4 regions of the Novosphingobium sp. AAP93 genome follow, and region 1 is predicted to be linked to each of the others. Evidence: predicted binding sites of a transcription regulator. Region 1 holds the regulator's gene; each other region holds the start of a gene.

Region 1 (4,254 bases):
CCGGACGAGAACGACCAGCCCGGGCTTGTCGAAGGCGCCGAGGTCCGCCTGCGCGCCCGGCTCATGCCGCCGGCGCCGCCAATGCTGCCGGGCTCCTACGATTTTGCCCGCGCGGCATGGTTTCAGGGGCTCGCCGCCACGGGGAACGTGGTGGGTCCCGTGATGGTCGTCAGGCCGGCGAACGAGGGTTGGTCACTCCGGCAATGGCAGCAGGAACTGGCCGACCATGTCCGCGGGCAGCTCTCCGGCTCTCCCGGCACGATTGCCGCCGCCTTTGCCAGCGGCGACCGCGGCGCCATCGCACAGGGCGACGAGGATGCGATGCGCGATGCGGGCCTGACGCACTTGCTTTCGATCAGTGGCCTGCATGTCAGTGCTGTGATTGCGGGTGCCTATTTCCTGACGATTAGGGTGCTCGCTCTATTTCCGTTCATCGCACTGCGCGTGCGTCTGCCTTTGCTGGCCGCAGGGGTCGGAGCGGGGGTGGGGCTATTCTACACCCTGCTCACCGGCGCCGAAGTGCCGACCGTCCGCTCGGTCGCGGGCTCGCTGCTGGTGCTCGCGGCGCTGGCGCTGGGCCGCGATCCGCTCTCGCTGCGGCTGCTGGCGACGGCGGCGCTGATCGTCATGCTGCTCTGGCCCGAAGCCGTGCTGGGGCCGAGCTTCCAGATGAGCTTTGCCTCAGTCATTGCCATCGTCGCGTTCAGTACGTCCACGCCTGCGAAGGCGTTTCTTTCACACAGCCACGAAGGGCGCATGACGCGGTTCGGCCGTCATCTGGCGATGCTGCTCATGACCGGCGTTGTGATCGAGCTTTCGCTCATGCCGATCAGTCTGTTCCATTTCCACCGCGCTGGCATCTACGGCGCAGCGGCCAACGTGGTCGCCATCCCGCTGACCACAGTGCTGACGATGCCGCTGATCGCACTTGCGCTGGCGCTCGATCTGTTCGGCCTCGGCGCGCCGGCGTGGTGGGCGGTGGGCAAGTCGCTCGAACTGCTGCTTTGGCTCGCCCATCTGGTGGCGGGTCAGCCGGGCGCGGTGACGATGATGCCCGGGATGACGGGCGGTACCTTCGCACTATTCATGGCCGGGCTGTTGTGGTTGGCCATGTGGAGCGGGCGCGTGCGGCTGTGGGGCCTAGTGCCGATCGGATTGGGCATGGCCGCTCTGCTGCTGACGCGCACGCCCGACGTCCTCGTTTCAGGTGATGGCCACCACGTCGGGATCACTGGCGAGGGGCCGGATCTGCTGGTGCTGCGGGCGGTACGGGAAGAGAGCTATACGCGCGCCGCGTTGCTGGAAAATGCGGGGATGACAGGCGATGCCGTGGCGCTGGAGGACTGGAAGGGCGCCCATTGCAATCCCGATTTCTGCGCGATGTCGCTGGTGCGGGGCGGGCGAAGGTTCGATCTCCTGATGGCGCGGGGGAAGGACCTCGTGGCGATCCCGGTTCTCGCGGCCGCCTGCGCGCGGGCCGATATCGTCGTGGCAGATCGGCGGCTGCCCTCCGCTTGCAAGCCCCGGTTGCTCAAGGCGGACCGGGCCATGCTCGGCCAGACGGGCGGACTGGCAATCGATCTCGTCTCGGGCCGGGTCCGCACCGTGGCGGAAACCCAAGGCGAACATGGCTGGTTCCGCCGTCCACCACCGTGGCAGCCAAGGGCGAGGCGGCAGGGTCCGGCTCCAGCTGCTACCGGAGCGCCGAACCCCGCACCCAGTCAGTGATAGCGGCGCAGCAGGCCTGCGAGCTTGCCCTGAACCTGCACTTCATGCGGCTGGTAATACTGCGGATCATAGGCCGCATTGGCCGGATCGAGCCGCACCATGCCGCGCTCGCGCCGCAGATACTTGAGCGTCGCTTCCTCGCCGCGCACCAGCGCCACCACGATCTCGCCATCCCGCGCCGTGTCGGTGCGGCGCACGAGGGCATAATCGCCATCGAGAATGCCGGCCTCGACCATCGAGTCGCCCGAGACTTCGAGCGCGTAGTGCTCACCCGAACCGAGCAGCGCGGCGGGGACTGGTAGGGTGGAGGTGCCCTCAAGTGCTTCGATCGGCACACCCGCGGCGATGCGGCCGTGGAGCGGGATCTCGATCACATCGTTCGCAGGCTCGCGTGCCGGAGCAGGATTGCGCAGCGGGGCAAGCGCACTCGGCGCATTGGCAGCAGCGCGGCTGGCAGGCTTGGCGCCGCCGGCATCGCTGTCACGGATCAATTCCAGAGCGCGGGCGCGATTGGGCAAACGGCGGATGAAGCCGCGCTCTTCCAGCGCCGAGATCAGCCGGTGCACCCCCGACTTCGACTTGAGGTCGAGAGCTTCCTTCATTTCCTCGAACGAGGGGGAAATGCCGGAATCCTCAAGGCGGGTCTGAATGAAGGTCAGCAGTTCATGCTGCTTGCGCGTGAGCATCCGTGCGCACTCCTATGGTGAACGAATGCGGAACGAATAAGCAACGAATATTCACGCGTCAAGCAATTCCGTGCATTTACAGCAGGTATACTGGAACAAACGTACCAGCGGGCGTTTCGGCTTCGTTCGCTGGGCGGACTACAAGGGCGTTGGCGCGGGAAAGCGAGGACAGCGCGCCGCTGTCCTGCAAGCCGTCGAGCGAGACTTCGCCGCCATCCCAGACCGCGCGCAGGAATTCCATGCGGCTGCCTCCTGCCGGCATCGCTTCGCGCAGCCGGGCCGGAATGGGGCGCGGCATCGGGTTTCCGGCACCGAGCGCGGCGCGGATCAGGGGCAGGAGGAACAGGAATCCGGTGACGAAAGCAGCGGCGGGATTGCCGGGCAGGCCGAGGATCACCTGCGCACCCCGCCGCGCGACAAGGAGCGGCTTGCCCGGCTTGATCGCGACGCGCCAGAACGCAAGGTCCGCGCCGAGTTCGGCAAGCGCCGGGCGGACGAGATCGTGGTCCCCGACCGATGCACCGCCGCTGGTGACGATAACGTCCGCGTCGTCGGCGGCCTCGAACGCGGCTTTCAGCGCTTCGAGCCTGTCCGGGACCGGGCCGATGCGGGTGATGCGGACGGCGGGCTGGGTGGCGAGTGCCGCCAGCATCGCGCTGTTGCTGGCGGGAAGCTGGTGCGGGGCAAGGTCTGCGCCGGGCGCCGCCAGTTCATCCCCGCCATCGATCACCGCGAGTTCGAGCGGGCGGCGGACCGGGAGGTGGGCGTGGCCAGCCGTGATGGCGAGGGCGATCTGCGCGGCGCCGATCTTCGTCCCGGGTGCCATGAGGACATCGCCACTGCGGAAGTCCATGCCGGCGGGGCGGATGTGGCGCGCGCGCGGCTCGGGCGGCGTTCCGGTGAGGGTGAGCACCTCGCCCTCGCGGGCTGCATCCTCCTGGATCAGGACCATGTCGGCGCCGGCGGGGACAAGCGCGCCGGTGCTGATGCGCGCGGCCTCGCCCGGGCCGACCGTCCCGGCGAAGGGGCGCCCGGCAGCGCTTTCGCCGATCACGCGCCACGGACCGGGGAGGTCGGCGGCGCGCAGGGCGTAGCCGTCCATCGCGGAGACATCGGCGGCGGGCTGGGTGCGCAGTGCGGTCAGCGGCTCGGCGAGGTGGAAGCCGAGGCAATCGGCGGTCGCACGGTGCTCGATGGGGAGGACCGGCGCCAGCTCCATCAGGCGGCGCTGGGCTTCCTCAAGCGGGAGGGGCGGGTTCGGGCGCGCAGGAGTCTGTTCGGTCAAGGTGCGCGCCAATCGCCCGATTTGCCGCCGCGCTTTTCGATCAGGCGGATGCCCTCCAGCACCATGCCTTTGTCGATCGCCTTGGCCATGTCGTAAATGGTGAGCAGCGCGACCGAGACCGCGGTGAGCGCTTCCATCTCGACCCCGGTGCGCCCGGTGAGCGAGGCAGTTGCGCGGGCCTCGACACCGTCCTCAACGAACGCGAATTCGACGCTGACGGCATCGAGCGCGAGGGGGTGGCAGAGCGGGATCAGCTCGCCGGTGCGCTTCGCGGCCATGATCCCGGCAATGCGGGCGACGGCAAGGACATCGCCCTTGGGCGTCTTGCCATCGCGCAGCGCGGCGAGTGTGGCGGCGTTCATGCGGATGCGGCCGAGCGCCACGGCGACGCGCTGCGTCTCCGGTTTGCCGCCGACATCGACCATGCGCGCGCGGCCTTGCGAATCGAGGTGGGTGAGCTCGCTCATCGGGCAAAGGCGACACAAGTTGACACGGTTGACACAGTCCTGAGTGAAAACTCCGGGCCTGGCTTTCTGGCGGGATCAGGCAGGGAGG
Region 2 (4,254 bases), on a different contig from region 1:
TCGTGTTCGGCGATGCCGCCGCCAACGACATCCTTGCGCGCTGGGACCAGTTCCCCGCCCCGCCTGACCTCAGGCCCTGGGACGAAAGCCGCGTCTCGGACTCCGACGAGGAAGTCGTCATCAAGCAGAACTGGACCGAGCTCAGGCGCTTCATGTGGAACTACGTGGGCATCGTGCGCACCAACAAGCGCCTCGAACGCGCCGCGCACCGCATCAAGCTCTTGAAGGGCGAGGTCAACGACTACTACGGCAACTTCCGCGTCACCGCCGATCTCATCGAGCTGCGCAACCTGCTCCAGACCGCCGAACTCATCGTCAAGAGCGCCCGCGCCCGCCGCGAGAGCCGCGGCCTGCACTTCACCGAGGACTACCCCCAGACCCAGCCCGCCGCGCGCGATACGGTGCTGGTGCCGAACTAGGCAAATCCTTCGTCATCCCCGCGCACGCTCTTCGTCATCCCCGCGCAGGCGGGGATCCAGGGCGGCCCGAACCACCGCCCGCCGCCGATCAACAGGGACTGGCCCCTCCGTCAGACATACCTGACGTCGGCATCAAAACCGCAGCTGCCAGAAAAGGGGACTGTCCCTGTTTATCGGCCCTGTTTATCGGCCAGCCCTGTTTATCGGCAGGCACTCACGGTTGCACGCACCCTACAGATGCCGCCCGATAAAGATCAGCACCAGCGCCCCAAGCACCGAAGCCAGGCACCCTGCCCGGCTGATCCCGTCGCGACCCCGGTTCGCCGCCAGCCCCGCCACCAGCGAGCCCGCGATCCCCAGCAGGATCGTGCGCCCCAGCCCCATCGGCACCGGCCCGGGATAAATGTACCGCGCCGCAAGCCCTACGAGCAAACCGCTGAAAATGATCGAGATGAGCTTGAACATGGGGGGCCGCTCCGCATTGACCTGCACCACAAGGCATATCGTGCCCCCCGTCCCACACGCCAGTGGATAATCGCGTGGCTAAGTAACAACCGGGTCTGGACAGCGATCTTGTCCACAAGATCGGATCGCGCCTTCAAAAAAAGTTCGCGGGGCCCATATTGGGACTTGAAATGCCGGTTTGACCACGCGTCGCTGCACTGCAACATGACTGTCATGACGATGAAACGAATCGTACGTGCGACGAGCCGAATCGATAATGCGGTGTTTACCCTCTTGTGTCTGATTCCGGTTGAGGCACTATGGGTAGTGGTCGGGTTCTGGGGGAACCTCTAAACCTAGTTTCAGTGGCGCGGCGGGCAGTTAGCTCGCGGCAACGGTGGCAGCTTCGCCGCCGACCCTCGACTTGACCTTGTTTCGGGCGCCGGTGCGGGCACCCGGGAGAATGAAATATTCTCCTTTTGTTCCGCCCGGTGTATGTTGGATTGTATGATGGATTGCGCGTCGCGATTCGGCCCTCGGGCCCCGCGCGCAGCAGGTGGAACAGGGGACTGCCAGCGTGGATTTCAGGACTGGAGACAGCGTCGCGGAGCATGACAGCCAGAGCGAGCTTCTGCTCGCCGGTGACAGTGCCCCCGCTGGTGGCAACGAGAAGGCAATTGGCATGAATGCAGATGACAAGGGCAGCGAGGCACTCGTCGCGGCCCTGACAGCCATGGGGACCGCCGGGGCTGCCGGTGCGCTCGCCGCAGCGGCCAAGCCGGTCAGCGATTCCAAGACGATCAACGCCCGCCGCTTCGCGATTGCGACGAACTCGGATCGCGACGCGCTGCTGACGGCGTTCGGCAAGGAAACGCTCGACGACCGCTACCTCCTCCCCGGCGAACGCTATCAGGATCTCTTCGCGCGCGTCGCGGACGCCTATGCCGACGATCAGGACCACGCCCAGCGTCTCTACGACTACATCTCCAAGCTGTGGTTCATGCCTGCCACCCCCGTCCTCTCGAACGGCGGCACCGGGCGGGGCCTGCCCATCTCGTGCTATCTCAACTCGGTGTCGGACAGCCTCGAAGGCATCGTCGGCACGTGGAACGAGAACGTCTGGCTCGCCAGCCGCGGCGGCGGCATCGGCACCTATTGGGGCCAGGTCCGCGGCATCGGCGAATCGGTCGGCCTCAACGGCAAGACCAGCGGGATCATCCCCTTTGTCCGCGTGATGGACAGCCTCACCCTCGCGATCTCGCAGGGCTCGCTGCGCCGGGGTTCGGCCGCCTGCTACCTCGATATCTCGCACCCCGAGATCGAGGAGTTCCTCGAAATCCGCAAGCCGTCGGGCGATTTCAACCGCAAGGCCCTGAATCTCCACCACGGCGTGCTGCTCACCGACGAGTTCATGGAAGCGGTCCGCGATGGCGCCGAATTCCACCTGCGCAGCCCCAAGGACGGCTCGGTGCGCGGCACGGTCGACGCCCGCTCGCTGTTCCAGAAGCTCGTCGAAACCCGCCTCGCCACCGGTGAGCCCTACATCGTGTTCAACGACACGGTGAACCGCACGATGCCCAAGCATCACCGCGATCTCGGCCTCAAGGTCTCGACCTCGAACCTCTGCTCGGAAATCACGCTCCCCACCGGGCGCGACCACCTCGGCAACGATCGCACCGCGGTGTGCTGCCTCTCCTCGCTCAACCTCGAAACCTGGGACGAGTGGCACAAGGACGAGCGCTTCATCGAGGACGTGCTCCGCTTCCTCGACAACGTGCTGCAGGACTATATCGACCGCGCGCCGGACGAGATGGCCCGCGCCAAGTATTCGGCGATGCGCGAACGCAGCGTCGGCATGGGCGTAATGGGCTACCACTCGTTCCTGCAGCAGAAGGGCATCGCCTTCGAAAGCGCCATGGCCAAGGCGTGGAACCTCAAGATGTTCAAGCACATCGCCGCCAAGGCCGATGAGGCCTCGCTCCTCCTCGCGCAGGAACGCGGCGCATGCCCCGATGCGGCGGACATGGGCGTCATGCAGCGCTTCAGCTGCAAGATGGCGATTGCCCCCACCGCGTCGATCTCGATCATCTGCGGCGGCACCTCCGCCTGCATCGAGCCGATCCCGGCCAACATCTACACCCACAAGACGCTCTCGGGCAGCTTCGTGGTCAAGAACCCCTATCTCGAGAAGCTGCTCCAGTCGAAATCGAAGGATTCGACCAACGTGTGGAACTCGATCCTCGAGCGCGGCGGTTCGGTCCAGCACCTCGATTTCCTCTCGCCGGAGGAAAAGGCCGTCTACAAGACCAGCTTCGAAATCGACCAGCGCTGGCTGCTCGAATTCGCGGCCGACCGCACGCCTTATATCGATCAGGCCCAGTCGCTGAACCTCTACATCCCGGCCGACGTCGACAAGTGGGACCTCATGATGCTCCACTTCCAGGCGTGGGAGAAGGGCATCAAGTCGCTCTACTACCTCCGCTCGAAGTCGGTGCAGCGCGCCGGTTTTGCCGGCGGCGTGGAGGCGGACAACACCGCCGAGGCGCCGGTGATCGAACTGGCCGCGCAGACCGACTACGAGGAATGCCTTGCCTGCCAGTGAGTTGGACAAACTAAAGCTGACTTGAGGTTTAGACCATGCCGGCCCGCCTGATACAATCGGCCACACATTGCGGCTTGTCCGGCATGGCCTCCATCCGCGACACGGTTCCAGCTTGCCCCGGACAGTCCGGGCAGGCTACACTTGCGAATAATTCGCAATTGCAAAAGGGACCTCGTCGTGCGCAAGTTTCATCGCTGGATTTCGGTTTTCTTCGGCGTCTTCCTCCTCTGGATCGCCGTCACGGGCACACTCAGCCAGATCGTGCCGCTCATGGCGGGCGGGGAGAAACCGAAAGCGGAGCAGACCGCCCAAAGTCCAGCCACGAAGCCCGCATTCACCTGCCCGCCGGACTACATGTGCCGCCCCAAGCCCAAGCCCGGCGATCCGCGCGCCCTGATCGGCCTCTTGCACCACCTGCACTCGGGCGAGAGCTTCGGACCCGTCGGCGTCGTGATCGGCACGCTTTCGGGCTTCGCGATGATTTTCTTCAGTTTTTCGGGCCTGTGGCTCTATATCCAGATGTGGCGCAACCGGGCGGAGCGCAAGCTCACGCCCCGCTGGTTCTGGAAGTAGCGCCTCCTGTCCTTCGGGGCGCCCGAGCAGACTGGGGAAAAACCGGTCAGGCTCTGATTCCCTTCACCCCGCGCGCTTTCACCGGCGCGCGGGCCGCCCTATCTTCCTTGCGCTGAACCCCGAACAGGACTCGTCCCCATGTCACTTCTTCAAGCCCGCAGCTCCTACAAGCCCTTCGAATATCCCTGGGCCTACGAGTTCTGGAAGCGCCAGCAG
Region 3 (4,254 bases), on a different contig from region 1:
CGATGCCGGTCACCGTTGCTTCGGGCCTTGCCGAGGCAACTGCGAGGGACAGTTCGCCCGCACCGCAGCCCACGTCGATCACCCGGCGCCCGGGCTCCTTTGCGATGGCGGCGAGAAGGTGGGGCGTGAGCGCGGCGAAGCTGCGGTCCGTCCGCTCCCACTCCGCCGCCCAGTTCTGGCCGACCCGGCCCTGCCATTCTTGCGCGCCTGTCATGCCGGAGAGGCTATGCGCCGCTGCCCCACCCGGCAAGCGCTAATACCGCAAGATCGATCACGACGCGAAGTAAGGTCCGCCCTTGGCTCGCGCCGCCTGCCACGCCGGCCGCGCATGAATCGCGGCGACAAATGCGGCGAGCTTCGGGTAGGCCTCGCTCAGGCCTTGCATCACGACAACTTCGGCGGGGAAACTCAGCATCACATCTGCGCCGGTCCAGTCGTCGCCGATGAAGTGGCCCGAAGGCCGCAGGATCGCCTCTAGATAGCCGAAATGCGCCGCAAGCTGCTCGTCGATGCGCGGCCGCAGCGGCGCGCCGGCCTCGCCCAGCCGCGAGACATAGAGATTGAGCAGGATCGGCGTCATCGCCGAGCCCTCGGCGAAGTGCATCAGCTCGTTGTGGCGCAGTGCATCGTCGGTTCCGGGTGCAGGCTGCCACTTCCCATCGCCAAAGTGGTCGCAAAGATACTGCACGATCGCGCCGGATTCCTCGATGACCCGGCCATCGACCTCGAGCAGCGGTGACTTGCCGAGCGGATGGACGGCCTTGAGTTCCTGCGGCGCGAGATTGGTCTCGGCATCGCGCTGGTAGATCTTCAGTTCATAGAGAACGCCGAGCTCCTCCAGCAACCAGAGGATGCGCTGCGAGCGGCTGTTGTTGAGGTGGTGGAGAACGATCGACATCCGGCTTCCTTCCCGTGCTTGGTCTCGGCGCGAGGCTATGTGTTTTCGGTTAGACAGGGAAGACGAAGAAAGGGCGACGTGAGAATGTCAGATGCCCTCTCATCCCCCCGCCCCTTCAAACCAGAACCGCCGCGCTCGTTCCGGGGAGCGCGGCGGCCTTTGGACCGGCGGCGGGTTGCGGGGGGATAGGGGGGTGCCCCCGCCGCCTGAAGGATCAGATGTCGTCGTCCGCGTCCGGACCCACCATCAGCCCCTCGGCGACCTTGTCGGTCTGGCCGCGGATCGCGGCTTCCAACCGGTCGCAAACTTCACGATTTTCGCGCAGATAATTCTTGGCGTTCTCGCGGCCCTGCCCGATCCGGATGGAGTCGTAGCTGAACCAGGCACCCGACTTCTCGACGATCCCGGCCTTGACGCCGAGGTCGAGGATCTCGCCGATCTTCGAGATACCCTCGCCGTACATGATGTCGAACTCGACCTGCTTGAACGGCGGCGCGACCTTGTTCTTGACGACCTTCACGCGGGTGGCGTTGCCGACGATATCGTCGCGGTCCTTGATCTGGCCGGTGCGGCGGATGTCGAGGCGGACCGAGGCATAGAACTTGAGCGCGTTGCCGCCCGTCGTCGTCTCAGGGTTGCCGTACATCACGCCGATCTTCATGCGCAGCTGGTTGATGAAGATCACCATGCAGCGCGAACGGCTGATCGAACCGGTCAGCTTGCGCAGCGACTGCGACATCAGGCGCGCCTGGAGGCCGACGTGGCTGTCGCCCATCTCGCCCTCGATCTCAGCGCGGGGAACAAGCGCCGCGACCGAGTCGACCACAAGCACGTCGATCGCATTCGAACGCACCAGCGTGTCGACGATCTCGAGCGCCTGCTCGCCGGTATCAGGCTGCGAAACAATCAGCTCATCGATGTTGACGCCGAGCTTCTTGGCATAGACCGGATCGAGCGCGTGTTCCGCATCGACGAACGCGGCGGTCCCACCGGTCTTCTGCGCCTCGGCGATCACGTGGAGCGCCAACGTGGTCTTGCCCGAGCTTTCCGGCCCGTAGACCTCGATAACGCGGCCGCGCGGCAAGCCGCCGACGCCGAGCGCGATGTCGAGCCCGAGCGAACCGGTCGAGATCGCCTCGACCTGCATGGTCTCCTTCGAGCCCAGCCGCATGGCCGAACCCTTGCCGAACGCCTTGTCGATCTGTGCGAGCGCTGCATCGAGCGCTTTCTGACGATCCATGTCCTTGTCTTTGCCTTCCTGGATAAGCTTCAACTGCGCCGCCATGGCTTGCTTCCCCTTGCTAGAGATGGCTGACATGAACCGTCAACACCAGCCTTGTACCCACTTTGTTCTATTGGAACAAGGGGGGAACACAAAGACGGTCCCGATTGTCTGAACGCTGCCGCATACTACGGATATTCCACAGGAATTTCCACATGGACCAAGGGTTCCACCCTGCCCATGCGGAAGTTCCTTCAGGAATGGTGCAAAAAGTTACCCAGAGAATTGTCAGGGAATCTTGATTCGGAACGTCCCGATCTGGTTGCCGCGCAGCGCGGTCGGATCGGGCACCGCCACCGGATCATCTGCCGCGACATCGGTCTCGATGCTGGTCGTGCGCTGGATCGTGGCGGCGGTGTAGCGCTGCTGCAGGCGCAGCCCGGCCGTCACCGGCAGCCGGTTCTGGTTCCACATCCGCACGATCACCCCCGCACCGATTCCTTCCTCGGCGGGCTTCACCGCCCAGACCAGCGCCTGCGAGGAGCTTGGCGAAAACAGGCTCCACGCCTTCGATGCGAGCAGCGCGCCCTTGACCGGACCGGTCGCCGGCCCCGTCACCAGCGGATTCTGCGCCTCCAGCGCAAAACGCATCGCTGTATTCTGATTGTAGGCCGCGTGCGGCAGCAACGAGAAGCGGTGGAGGAACTGCGTATCGCCGCCCTGCCCCGGCAGGCCGAGCCCATTGATCCGCCCGCCGGCCAGTACATCGATGCGCGGCGTGGTGATATCGAGCCGGTGCGGATCGGACCTACCGAGTCGCATGAAATAGGCGTCGCTGTTGGAAAGAGTCACGCCGTCCCGCCCGTTGCCCGATGTCATGTCGGCAAAGTGGCCCAGCGTGAGCCACTCGTAGAGCGAATTCTGCGTGCGCGTGCTGATCCCGCCCGAGGCAGCCTGCCGCGCCGGGATCACCGCGCCCACTTCCTCGTGCCGCACCAGCGGCTTGTCGATTGCGAAAGGGAAACTGTAGGTCTTGAGATCGTCGAATCCGGCGGAAATCCGGTTCTCGAGATCGATCTGGCCCGAGCCGGCATAGACTGTCAGGCGCACGGTACGCGGCTGTGGGCCATCGATATCGGCGCGCAGCGTGGCAGAGACCGGACCGTTCGATTCGAGCACGACCGTCCCCGTCCCCTCGCCCAGATCGTTGAGCGCCCGGCCGCCATCGGCACGCACCCATTCGCGCCCGCTGCGGCCCGGTTCGATCAGCGACTGGATCGCGCCGCGCCCGTCCATGACGATCCGGTAGCGCGAGGTGATCAGCACGCCGCCTTCGAAGCGCGCGGTATCCGCGAGCGCCGACGCGGGCGCCACATCGCGGATGTCGTAGAGCCGATAACCGATCGACGGCACCGAGGTGGCGAGGAAACGGATGCGCCGCTCCGAGCCCGAGCCGATCGCTTCTGCCGGCAAGGGCGTGGTCGTCCCCGCCACCACGACACTGAATGGCCCGGTGCCGGGATAGGGCACTTCGGCCGGCGCGGTGCGCGAATAGCCCAGCGCATTGAACACGAAGAAGCGCTTGCCCACGGTGACTGTCGGCACAAGCTGGCTCATCCGCGCGCGTGCATCGGCAAGCAGCCTATCGACATAGCGTTCGATCGTGGCGACTTGCGCTTCCTGGAAGACAACCCGCGCGCCATCGCCGATCACCCCGCCGCCGACGATATCGTGCTCGAAAAACAGCCCCACCGCACGCCACGCGGCGTCGCGGTCCGACTCTCGCCCATTGAGGAAAGCGGGATCCTGCAACGCGACGATGGTGGCCAGAGCCTCGGCGCTGCGCAGTTTTTCGACCGCTCGCCGCACGCGCGCCGATTTCTCGGCGATCGAGGCGAGTGCCAGTTCCCATTCATTGCCATAGCTGACCTGCTCGGAGGGCAGCGAGGTGCCGTAGGTTCTCTCGAAATCGCGGAAAAAGTCCTCGGTGTTCGAGACGATCACGCGGCGGCCGGCGTCCGAAAGATCCTGCGCAACGGCCGGGAAGCTGTTGACCCGGTCGCTCAGCGGTATGATCAGTTCGGCATCGTCCCAGCCCTGCCCGATCAACCCAATGACGTCATAGGGCCAATGG
Region 4 (4,254 bases), on a different contig from region 1:
GTGACCTTGTCATGCGCACCGGCGATGACGCGGGCCCCGTTCAAGGTGCGCGCGGCGACGGCGTGGAGCGTGTCGATGGTGAAGGAGCTTTTGCCCGAGCCGGAGACGCCGGTGATGCAGGTGAAGGTGCCCAGCGGGATGGAGGCGGTGACATCGCGCAGGTTGTTGGCACGGGCGCCTTCGACGGTGATCTTGAGGCCATTGCCCTTGCGGCGCTTGGCCGGCACTTCGATGCGGCGCGCGCCGGTGAGGTATTGGCCGGTGAGGCTGTTCGCGTTGCCGAGGATCTCGGCGAGGCTCCCCTGCGCGACGATCTCGCCGCCGTGGACGCCGGCACCGGGGCCGAGATCGACGATATGATCGGCGGTGCGGATCGCGTCTTCATCGTGCTCGACGACGATCACGGTGTTGCCGAGATCGCGGAGGCGCTTGAGCGTTTCGAGGAGGCGGTCGTTGTCGCGCTGGTGGAGGCCGATGGAGGGCTCGTCGAGCACGTAGAGCACGCCGGAGAGGCCGGAGCCGATCTGGCTGGCGAGGCGGATGCGCTGGGACTCGCCGCCCGAAAGCGTACCTGAAGTCCGGTCGAGGTTCAGATAATCGAGGCCGACGTTGTTCAGGAATCCAAGGCGCTCGTTGATTTCCTTGAGAATGGCGCGGGCGATCTGGCTCTGCTGCGGGGTGAGCTGCGCGTCCAGATTGGCAAACCATTCGACGGCGGCGGCGACCGAGAGGCGGGTGACGCTGGAGATGTCCGCCTGCGCGACCTTGACGCTGAGCGCCTCGGGCTTGAGGCGGGCGCCCTGGCAGGTCTCGCAAGGCTGCGCGGTCTGGAACTTGCCGAGCTCTTCGCGCATCCACGCGCTTTCGGTCTGCAGCATGCGGCGGTTGAGGTTGCCGATGACGCCTTCGAAGCTCTTCTGGACGGTGTAGCTCTTCTTGCCGTCGATGAAGGTGAGCGGGACGGCCTTGCCGGCGGTGCCATAGAGGATGACGACCTTGACCTCGCCCGGCAGCTTTTCCCACGGCGTTTCAAGGCTGAAGCCGAAATGCGCGGCGAGGCTGGCGAGGACCTGCATGTAATAGGGTGACGGCGGGTTGGACTTGGCCCACGGCACGACCGCGCCCTGCTTGAGGCTGAGGTTCTCGTTCGGCACGACGAGCTGCGGATCGAACAGCAGCTTTTCGCCGAGGCCGTCGCAGGCGGGGCATGCGCCTTGCGGGGCGTTGAAGCTGAACAGGCGGGGTTCGATGGACTCGATGGTGAAGCCGCTGACGGGGCAGGCGAACTTTTCGCTGAAGACGATGCGGTTGGCGGGAAGACCGGTCTTCTTCATGCCGGCCTTTTTGGAGCCGCCACCACCCCCAACCCCCTCCTCTGAAGAGGAGGGGGCTTTGCCGGCGCTCACCGCCTCGACCGTGGTGTCGGCCAGATCGAGGTAGACGAGGCCGTCGGCGAGCTTGAGCGCCTGCTCGAAGCTGTCCGCCAGGCGGGTGCGGAAGCCTTCGTCGCTCTGCTTCACCGCGATGCGGTCGACCACGACTTCGATGTCGTGCTTCAATTTCTTGTCGAGCGCGGGGGCGTCCTCGATGGCCATGAGATCGCCGTTGATGCGCACGCGGGTGTAGCCGGCGCGCTGCCATTCGGCGAGTTCCTTGCGGTACTCACCCTTGCGGCCGCGCACGACGGGGGCGAGCAGATAGGCGCGGGTGCCTTCCGGCAGGGCGAGGACGCGGTCGACCATCTGGGTGACCGTCTGCGCCGCGATGGGCAGGCCCGTGGCGGGCGAATAGGGAATGCCGACGCGCGCCCAGAGCAGGCGCATGTAGTCGTAGATCTCGGTGACGGTGGCGACGGTGGAGCGCGGGTTGCGGCTGGTGGTCTTCTGCTCGATCGAGATCGCGGGGCTGAGCCCGTCGATATGCTCGACATCGGGCTTCTGCATCATCTCGAGGAACTGGCGCGCATAGGCCGAGAGGCTCTCGACATAGCGGCGCTGGCCTTCGGCGTAGATCGTATCGAACGCGAGGCTCGATTTGCCCGAGCCGGAGAGGCCGGTGATGACGATCAGGCTGTCTCTGGGCAAATCGACGTCGATCCCCTTGAGATTGTGCTCACGCGCGCCGCGAATGGAAATGGTGCTGAGGGACATGGGGCCGGTTTGTTCCAGATTTGTTCGATTCCGGCAAGAGGCGCGCGGAGGTTTTGCGACAGGTGGGTGGCTGGGCAGTAATGCGCAAGGTGGCGGGAGGGGAAGAAAGAACCCCTCCGTCAGCCCTGCGGGCTGCCACCTCCCCATTTGTCCCTTCGACAGGCTCAGGGAAAAATGGGGAGGATCTTGCTTTAGAGGGAGAGCGCGCGGGCGGCTGCGGGGCCGGTCCACTGGGCGCGGACGCGCCAGACGTGTTCGATCACTTCTTCGGAGAGAGCGACTTGCGGCGGGCCGTCGGCGGCGAGGTGGCCGTTGTCGAGGACGATGACACGGTCGGCGTGGTTCATCGCGTGGGCGAGGCTGTGGACGACGAGGACGACTCCGCATCCCGGACCTTTGGCCTGATCGGCGAGCTGACGGAAATGGCGGAGCAGCGCGGCGGTGTGGGCGAGGTCGAGGCTGGCGAGGGGTTCGTCGGCGAGGATCCAGCGCGGCTGGCCGGCAAGGACGCGGGCGAGGAGGACGCGGGCGCGTTCGCCGCCGGAGAGGGTGTGGATGCCGCGCTGGGCGAGGTGAGCGCAATCGAGGGCTGCGAGGGCGGATTGCGCAGCCACTTCGTCTTCGGCGCGGGAGCTGCGGTGCGGCAGGCGGCCGAGGCGGACGAGCGCCTCGGCGGTGAGGTTCCAGGCGGGCTGTGCGTGCTGGGCGAGGTAGCCGATATCCTGCGCGCGGCGGCGCGGGGGGAGATCGGCGAGCGGAGTTTCGCCGAGCGAGACAGGGCCGGGTTCGAGACCGGCGAGCGCGCGCAGGAGGGTGGTCTTGCCCGCGCCGTTGGGGCCGCAGATCGCGGTGAGTTCGCCGGGGCGGAGGGAGAGGGAAATGTCCGTCAGGCGGCCGGGGACAGTGAGGCTATGAGCTGACAGGTTCATGCCAGCTCGCTCCTGAGCTGAAGGAGCAGGCGCAGGAAGAACGGCGCGCCGATGAGGCTCAGCGCGATGCCGATGCGCAGTTCACCGCCTGCGAGGGGGAGCAGGCGGCAGAGGCAATCGGCGAGGAGCAGGAGGAGCGCGCCGCCCAGCGCGCTGGGGAGGATCAGGCTGGAGGGGCGCTGGTCGGTATAGGGGCGCAGCAGGTGCGGGACGACGAGACCGACGAAGCCGATGATCCCGGCGGCGGCGACCCCAGCGCCCACGACGAGGCCGGTGCCGAGGACCATGAGCCAGAGCAGGCGGACGGGGTCCACGCCGAGCGAGCGGGCGGTTTCCTCGCCGAGGGTCAATGCATCGAGCGCGGGGGCGGCGCGGGCGAGGAGCACGAGGCCAAGCGCGGTCGGGGGCGCGGCGAGCGCCACATCGTGCCAGCTGCGGCTTTCGAGGCTGCCCATGAGCCAGGTGACGATCTCGCTGAGCGCGAAGGGATTGGGCGCGAGGCTGATGACCAGGCTGGTGAGCGCGCCGGACAGGCTGGCCAGCATGAGCCCGGCGAGCGCGAACAGGGTGGTGCTGTTGGGGCTGGACGCATTGCCCGCGATCAGCGCGAGTGCGGCCATGGCGAGTGCGGCGCCTAGCAAGGCAGCGACGGGGAGCAGTACGCCGAGGCCGAGCGCGAGGCTCAGCACCGCACCGAACGCGGCGGTGGGGGCGACGCCGAACAGGCCGGGGTCTGCCAGCGGATTGCGCAAGTAGCCCTGCATCGCGGCCCCTGCCCCGCCGAGGCCGGCGCCGATGATGAGGGCCAGTGCGGCGCGGGGCGCGCGCAGCTGCGCGAGGATGGTGATGGCGTTGGGCGCCTGGGGCGCGAAGGGGTTCAGCCAGACTTGTCCGGCGAGGAGCGACAGGGGGATGGCGATGGCGAGCGCTGCGACGAGGAAGGGGATGGGGCGGGTCATTTGCTCGCCATCCGTGTGGCCGCGACATGCCCTCCCCCAGCCCCTCCCGCAAGCGGGAGGGGAGAAAGAGTCCGCCGCACTTCGGCGAGGCGCTTGGCGGCGGGGATGATGGTGGGGCCGGCGCAGTAGAGCAGGCGCGGATCGAGCGGGGCGCGGGTGGTGGCCTTGAGGTGGGTGAGTGCGGGATGCTGGAGCGCGCGGTCGGAGCCGGCGGCA

The links. Region 1 encodes LexA, which represses DNA repair genes until DNA is damaged. Its sites were predicted from a motif close to GTTCCNCNCTTGTTCT; they were not measured.
Region 2: a site for LexA is predicted at 1,334-1,349, ahead of IP83_RS17625 (ribonucleoside-diphosphate reductase subunit alpha). Genes of this name have one in related genera too.
Region 3: a site for LexA is predicted at 2,256-2,271, ahead of recA (recombinase RecA). Genes of this name have one in related genera too.
Region 4: a site for LexA is predicted at 2,162-2,177, ahead of uvrA (excinuclease ABC subunit UvrA). Genes of this name have one in related genera too.

What each region holds. Positions count from the first base shown of each region.
Region 1 is NZ_LJHZ01000019.1:14,526-18,779, forward strand. It holds gene IP83_RS03930 (ComEC/Rec2 family competence protein) at 1-1,728, shown strand, start outside; gene lexA (transcriptional repressor LexA) at 1,722-2,414, opposite strand; gene IP83_RS03940 (molybdopterin molybdotransferase MoeA) at 2,491-3,699, opposite strand; gene moaC (cyclic pyranopterin monophosphate synthase MoaC) at 3,696-4,166, opposite strand.
Region 2 is NZ_LJHZ01000118.1:73,905-78,158, forward strand. It holds gene nadB (L-aspartate oxidase) at 1-419, shown strand, start outside; gene IP83_RS17620 (GlsB/YeaQ/YmgE family stress response membrane protein) at 651-884, opposite strand; gene IP83_RS17625 (ribonucleoside-diphosphate reductase subunit alpha) at 1,441-3,465, shown strand; gene IP83_RS17630 (PepSY domain-containing protein) at 3,643-4,038, shown strand; gene IP83_RS17635 (ribonucleotide-diphosphate reductase subunit beta) at 4,177-4,254, shown strand, end outside.
Region 3 is NZ_LJHZ01000108.1:31,665-35,918, forward strand. It holds gene IP83_RS16190 (class I SAM-dependent methyltransferase) at 1-214, opposite strand, end outside; gene IP83_RS16195 (glutathione S-transferase family protein) at 272-898, opposite strand; gene recA (recombinase RecA) at 1,113-2,183, opposite strand; gene IP83_RS16205 (hypothetical protein) at 2,409-4,254, opposite strand, start outside.
Region 4 is NZ_LJHZ01000010.1:4,302-8,555, forward strand. It holds gene uvrA (excinuclease ABC subunit UvrA) at 1-2,150, opposite strand, end outside; gene IP83_RS01985 (ABC transporter ATP-binding protein) at 2,342-3,079, opposite strand; gene IP83_RS01990 (iron ABC transporter permease) at 3,076-4,038, opposite strand; gene IP83_RS01995 (ABC transporter substrate-binding protein) at 4,035-4,254, opposite strand, start outside.